One region of the Streptomyces sp. NPDC101152 genome, then DNA from elsewhere that is predicted to be linked to it. Evidence: riboswitches for the same ligand, from Rfam matches in the RefSeq annotation. Region 1 holds a riboswitch; each other region holds the start of a gene.
What was found. A riboswitch is a leader RNA that binds a small molecule or an ion and turns the genes downstream of it on or off. The one in region 1 is predicted to bind cobalamin.
Positions count from the first base shown of each region.

Region 2: linked by a shared signal. The riboswitch ahead of ACIRVK_RS16570 (HoxN/HupN/NixA family nickel/cobalt transporter) and the one ahead of ACIRVK_RS26765 (cobalamin biosynthesis protein) in region 1 are both predicted to bind cobalamin.
Region 3: linked by a shared signal. The riboswitch ahead of ACIRVK_RS01440 (ribonucleoside-diphosphate reductase subunit alpha) and the one ahead of ACIRVK_RS26765 (cobalamin biosynthesis protein) in region 1 are both predicted to bind cobalamin.

Region 1 is NZ_JBIWPO010000023.1:64,221-66,446, reverse strand. It holds gene ACIRVK_RS26770 (cobyric acid synthase) at 1-93, opposite strand, end outside; gene ACIRVK_RS26765 (cobalamin biosynthesis protein) at 90-1,031, opposite strand; cobalamin riboswitch at 1,132-1,272, opposite strand; gene ACIRVK_RS26760 (hypothetical protein) at 1,400-1,627, opposite strand; gene ACIRVK_RS26755 (anion permease) at 1,662-2,226, opposite strand, start outside.
Region 2 is NZ_JBIWPO010000010.1:203,012-205,237, forward strand. It holds gene ACIRVK_RS16560 (DUF4142 domain-containing protein) at 1-355, shown strand, start outside; gene ACIRVK_RS16565 (ArsR/SmtB family transcription factor) at 393-752, opposite strand; cobalamin riboswitch at 831-1,020, shown strand; gene ACIRVK_RS16570 (HoxN/HupN/NixA family nickel/cobalt transporter) at 1,046-2,128, shown strand.
Region 3 is NZ_JBIWPO010000001.1:299,027-301,252, forward strand. It holds gene ACIRVK_RS01440 (ribonucleoside-diphosphate reductase subunit alpha) at 1-1,096, opposite strand, end outside; cobalamin riboswitch at 1,213-1,353, opposite strand; gene mctP (monocarboxylate uptake permease MctP) at 1,513-2,226, opposite strand, start outside.

The DNA.
Region 1 (2,226 bases):
GCCTTGCCGCACGAGCCACCGGCAGATCCCGGCGGTGACGACACTCTTGCCGGCGTCGGAGGTGGTACCGGCGACGAGGAGACCCCCGCTCATGACGTACGTCCCTTCACCAGGAGGCGCGCGGCGGCACTGACGCCGAGCGCGAGCAGACCGACGCGCCGGGAGAGCCGTACGGCCCGCTCGATGTCGGGCACGGCGACGGCGCGGCCCGCCGTGTTGAGCACGGGCCGGTGTTCGACCCGCCCGCCGTACGAGAGGGTCCCGCCCAGGCGCACGCCGAGCGCGCCCGCGAACGAGGCCTCCACCGGACCGGCGTTGGGGCTCGGGTGCTTGCCGGCGTCGGCCCGCCAGGCCCGTACGGCCCCGCGCGGGTCGCCGCCCGCGACCGTCGCCAGCGCCGCGGTCAGCCGTGCCCCCGGCCACCCGGCCACGTCGTCCAGCCGCGCCGAGGCCCACCCGTACCGCCGGTACCGTTCGGACTTGTGCCCGACCATGGCGTCCAGCGTGTTGACGGCCCGGAACCCGAGCAGCCCCGGAACGCCCCCCACGGCCCCCCACACCAGCGCCCCGACCACCGCGTCCGACGTGTTCTCGGCGACCGACTCCACCACGGCCCGCGCGATCCCGTCGGCGTCCAGCGCCTGCGGGTCCCGCCCGCACAGATGGGGCAACCGGTCCCGCGCGGCCTCGACGTCCCCCGCCTCCAGGGCTCGCCCGACGGCCCGCGCCTCACGCGCGAGCGAGGTTCCGCCGACCACCGCCCAGGTGGCGGCGGCGGTCAGCGCGACGGAGGCGGTACGGGACGGCCGTACGGCTCTCTGCGCCACGGCGCCCAGCGCCACGGCCCCCCCGGCGCACACGGCGGTGTGCAGCGCGCCCCACCCCCGGTGGTCCCGCCACAGCACCCGTTCCACAGCTCCCGCGGCCCGCCCGAACGCGGCGACCGGATGCCCCCGGCGGGGATCGCCGAGGAGCTGGTCACCGAGGAGTCCGGCGGCGGCGCCGTACGCGAAGACGCGACCGGCACGCATCGGCTCAGCCGGCCGTGGGGGCGGGCAGCGACCTGGTGCGATACCTCAGACGGCAGGCGAGCATGACGACATGTCCTCACTCAGGGTGTCCACGCCCTGGTTCGACGAGACCGGCGGTGGGAGTTCCTGGCTCCCGGGGCTACCTACCCCGGTGACAGTGGCGGGACCGCGCCGGACTCGCACCGGCTTCCTCCCTTGCCGCCGTATATGGCTCCGGCAGTCCACCACGGGGTTGGAAGGGCCGTCAACTTGCCGTTGACCTGCGACGGGAGAGTGTGCTGAGGCCCACACGTCAGGGGTCGCCGGGGTCACGGAAACGCGTGGTGCCGGGACGGATCACCGTCCCGGCACCAACTGCGGGTCAGGGCTCAGCTTTTGGACATGATCAGGTTGATTCCGTAGGCCACCGCCGCCGCGCAGGCCGCGAAGCACACGTAGGCGCCGGTGACCGCGAGGGTCGCCGAGTTGCCCTGGGCCACGGCCCGCTCACGGCGGGACAGGCCCATGACGCCGAGGGTGAACAGGGTGACGAGGCCCACGGTGACCGCGAGGCTGACACCGAAGACGGAGCCCAGGGCCGACCAGTCGATCTTCATGCTGCTGCTTCCTTCGTTACCGGGTGCCCGGGGCTCAGACGGCGGCCGGCGGGGCCGCCGCCTCCGTGGTGGTGACCGGTGCGGCGATCGTGGCCGTCAGGCCCTCCGTCACCGCGCCCGTGGGAGGAGGGGTCACGGCGGCGATCGCCGTGGTGACCACGCCGGCCGGCTCCTCGGTCTCGTTGACGTTGGAGGCGTCGACGACCTCGCGGCGCGAGACCTTCCAGATCGCGGCGCTGGCCGCGACGAGGAAGACGGCGACGACGGCGGTGCCCCAGTCGCCGAGGTCCGTGACGGACTCGGCGCCCGCGCCGACCAGGGCGGCGGCGGGGAGTGTGAGGACCCAGGCGACCAGCATCCGGGTCGCCGTGGACCAGCGGACCAAGCCCCCCTTGCGGCCGAGGCCCGCGCCCATCACCGAACCGGAGACGACGTGCGTGGTGGAGAGGGAGAAGCCGAGGTGCGAGGAGGCCAGGATGGCGGTGGCCGCGCTGGTCTGGGCGGCGAAGCCCTGCTGCGGCCTCAGCTCGGTCAGGCCCTTGCCCATCGTGCGGATGATGCGCCAGCCGCCGATGTAGGTGCCGAGCGCGATGGCGAGG
Region 2 (2,226 bases), on a different contig from region 1:
CAACATCCTGCGGGTGACGCACGGTTCGATCTTCAACACGATCGCGAAGGTCCGCTCGACGACGAAGAACACCGTGGTGCGGACCCTGGCGGACCAGGCAAACGCCACGGTGCTCGACCACATCACGGTCATGGAGCAGACCGGGTTGGTCAACTTCGACCAGGTCCTCTTCCAGGAGACGACCCCGCCGAAGCTGCCCGCCACGGACCTGACCCCGCCGCCCCCGGCCCCGGGCCAGCCCGAGGTCGTGCTCACCCCGCCGGTGGACACCACCACCCAGCCGCCGCTGCTGCCCGGCGAGTCCTCGCCCGGCACGGGCGGCGCGGGCGCCAACCCGAGCCCGACGGTGCGCTGACACAGCAAGGACGAGCAAGGACGGTGCCGTCGACGGGTCAGCTCCCGTCGGCGGCACAGTGCTTGAGCAGGAGGCGTACGTCCTCGTCGACCACCCGGTAGCGCACGATCCGCCCCTCCTTCTCCCCGGCGACCACCCCGGCCGCCCGCAGCAGTCGCAAGGCCTGTGAGACGGCGGGGTCGTTCATGCCGGTCGCGATCGCCAGGTCGGAGACGGCCAGCGGGCCGGTGCGGTGCAGGGCGATCAGCAGGGCGAGCCGTTTCGGGTCGGCGAGCAGCGAGAAGCGGTCGGCCCAAGCACGTACATGGGCCTCGTCACCGATGGCGGCGATGGCGTCGCACACCCGGTGGCCGTCGATGGTGCGGCGGTCCGCGCGGTCGGCCGGGACGAGATGCATGCGCACATCCTCGCAGGCACCTCTGTGATCTTCGATACCTGCACAGGTATGCAGCTATGCAGGAGGGGCCCGATCCCCCTACGGTGGGCGGGCCGTGGTGTTCGGGAAGTCGGTGCGATGCCGACGCGGCCCTCGCCACTGTGATCGGGAAGTCACCGGTCCACGTCCCGCAAGGGGCAGCCACTGGCCGTTTCACCGCGGCCGGGAAGGCGGACCGGCGACGCGCGACCCGTCAGCCAGGAGACCGGCCACGGCATCTCACGAAGTGATCCACGAGGTGCTGGAGCGTGAACATGACCGACGCTGCTTCTTTCCGCTGGCGGCGCGAGGACACCGTCAAGACCGCTGGGCTGGTGGCGGTGATCGCCGCCCTCCATGTCGCCGCCTTCGGGATCCTCTTCCTCCTCGTCGTCCCCGGCCACTACGAGGTCGGCTCCAAGGCCTTCGGCATCGGCCTCGGCATCACCGCCTACACCCTGGGCGTGCGGCACGCCTTCGACGCCGACCACATCGCCGCGATCGACAACACCACCCGCAAGCTGATGGCCGACGGCAAACGGCCGGTGTCGGTGGGCTTCTGGTTCGCACTGGGCCACTCCAGCGTGGTCGTGCTGCTGGCCGCGATGATCGCGGGCGGCACGGCACTCGCCGGCAAGGTCATGAACGAGAACTCCGCCACCCACAAGGTGCTCGGCGTCCTCGGTACGACGATCTCGGGCACGTTCCTCTACGTCATCGCCGCCCTCAACCTCGTCGCCCTGATGGGCATCCTGAAGGTGTTCAAGGCGATGCGGGCGGGGACGTACGACGAGTCGGAGCTCGAAGGGCACCTGGATTCCCGGGGGTTCATGAACCGGATCCTCGGCCGCCTCACCAAGTCGATCACGAGGCCCGGGCAGATGTACCCCCTGGGCTTCCTCTTCGGGCTCGGCTTCGACACCGCCACCGAGGTCACGCTGATGGTGATGGCCGGGTCCGGCGCGGCGGCGGGCCTGCCCTGGTACGCGATCCTGTGCCTGCCGCTGCTCTTCGCGGCCGGGATGAGCCTGTTCGACACGCTGGACGGCACGTTCATGAACTTCGCCTACCAGTGGGCGTTCTCCAACCCGGTCCGCAAGGTCTTCTACAACCTGACCATCACCGGTCTGTCCATCGCCGTCGCCTTCTTCATCGGCACGATCGAGTTGGTGGGCGTCCTGCACGACAAGTTCGACCTGACGGACTCGGTCACGGGCTGGATCGCCGGCCTCGACCTGGACAACGTCGGCTACGTCATCGTCGGCCTGTTCGTGGTGGTGTGGGCGGCCGCGCTGGCCTACTGGCGGCTGGCGAAGGTCGAGCAGAAGTGGTCGGTACGGGCCGCGGAAAGTCCGTGACTCGGGAGCCCCCCTAAGGTAATATATTGATAAAGCAAATTTGCGGAAGCCAAGTTGATCGAGGGAGGCGTTCGTGTTCGATCTCCGGACAGAGGCAG
Region 3 (2,226 bases), on a different contig from region 1:
GCACGTCGGCGGGGGAGAAGAGGGACCACGGCCCGTCGGCGTCGACCCGGCGCATGAACTCGTCCGGGATCCAGTGCGCGAGGTTGAGGTTGTGCGTGCGGCGGGCGTCCTCACCGGTGTTGTCGCGCAGCTCCAGGAACTCCTCGATGTCCGCGTGCCAGGTCTCCAGGTAGACGGCGGCGGCACCCTTGCGCCGGCCGCCCTGGTTCACGGCCGCCACCGAGGCGTCGAGGGTCTTCAGGAACGGGACGATGCCGTTCGAGAGGCCGTTGGTGCCCCGGATCAGCGAACCCCGGGCGCGGACACGGGAGTAGGCGATGCCGATGCCGCCGGCGTGCTTGGAGAGACGGGCGACCTGGTGGTAGCGGTCGTAGATGGAGTCCAGCTCGTCCTTCGGGGAGTCGAGGAGGTAGCAGGACGACATCTGGGGGTGCCGGGTGCCGGAGTTGAACAGGGTGGGGGAGGAGGGCAGGTAGTCGAGGCGGCTCATCAGGCCGTAGAGGGCGGCGACTTCGTCCAGGGCGCGGATGGTGTTTCCCCCACAGGGGGCACCCCCATCGGCGAGACCGCACGCCACGCGCAGCATGAAGTGCTGGGGTGTCTCGATGACCTTGCGGGTGATCGGATGGCGCAGGAGATAGCGGCTGTGGAGCGTGCGGAGCCCGAAGTAGCCGAAGCGGTCGTCGGCGTGCGGGTCGATCAGCGGGTCGAGGCGGTGGGCGTGCAGCCGTACGAACTCCGCCGTGCGGTCGGCGATGAGCCCCTCGCGGTGGCCGACGGCGACGGACTCCGTGAACGACGTGACGCCCTGCGAGCCGGCCTCGGCGGCGATGCCGAGGGTGAGGAGCCGGGCCGCCAGCCTGCTGTACGCCGGGTCCTCGGAGATGAGGCCGGCCGCCGCCTCCGTGGCCAGCTCGCGCAACTCCGTCTCGTCCGCATGCGCGGACCGGCCGCGCAGGGCGGCGGCGGCGATCCGGCCGGGGTCGGCGTCGGGGAGGTCGGCGGTCAGCTCGGTCAGGGTGCGCAACAGTGCGGCACCGTGGCCGTCGGTCTCCGGCTCGGTCGCTGAAGCCGGGTCGGCTGGCGCGATGGTCACGTGGGGCTCTCCCTCGCTCGGCACGGGGCCTTGCGGGCAGGGGGCAGCACGGACGCGCGCAGCGTCGCGTCCACCGGCCCATTCCACGAGGCCCGGACGTCGGCACCCGGGCCGGGGTGGCCGGGTGCGCTGTCGGCAGGTCCTCGGACTGGGTCGTGCACGGGCGTGCACGAGTTCACCGTTGCGGGACAGTTCCGGATTCGCACCGGATTCCCCTGCGGCGACAGCGAGGTTGAGCATACATGTTGTGTCGTGTTCTGGCGGCACCCCTAGATGTTGTGTTGCCGTGTCTCGGGCACAAAAGAGCGGGCCGCCGAGGGTCGTTCTCTCGGTGGCCCGCTGCGGATTGTGTGTGGCTGGTCGCGCCCACGCGGCGGAGCCGCATATTGATACAGCCTCGCGCCCCTAAAAGCGTTTCAGTGGGCGCTTCCTGCAGTCGCTGGCGGAAGTTCCACCTCCACCCCCGGGTCTCCCGCGTCCGCCGTGTAGTCCTCCGGGCTGGTTTCGTCGATGCCCTCGGGGGCCTTCGCGGCCTTCAGGACGAAGGTGAGGACCACCGTCACCACCACGTTCAGGACGAACGCCGTGAGGCCGATGTAGCCGATCTCGCCGATGCCCGGGATCTCCTTCGACGAGCCGCCGAAGTGGGCCTGGGTCGGGGAGGCCACGCCGTACGCGGCGACCGTGCCGTAGACCATGCCGACCGCCCAGCCGGCGAGCAGTGCCCAGCGGTGGAACCAGCGGGTGAACAGGCCGCCGACCAGGGCGGGGAAGGTCTGCAGGATCCAGATGCCGCCCAGCAGCTGGAAGTTGATCGCGACCGTCTTGTCCATGGTCAGGACGAAGACCAGGGCGCCGACCTTCACCAGGAGCGAGACCAGCTTGGAGACCCTGGTCTCCTGCTCCGGTGTCGCGTCGGGCTTGATGAAGTCCTTGTAGATGTTGCGGGTGAACAGGTTCGCGGCCGCGATGGACATGATCGCCGCCGGCACCAGCGCGCCGATGCCGATCGCCGCGAAGGCGACACCCGCGAACCAGCTCGGGAACATGTCCTCGAAGAGCTGCGGGATCGCCAACTGGCCGTTGGTGACCTTGACTCCGGCCGCGATCGCCATGAAGCCCAGCAGCGC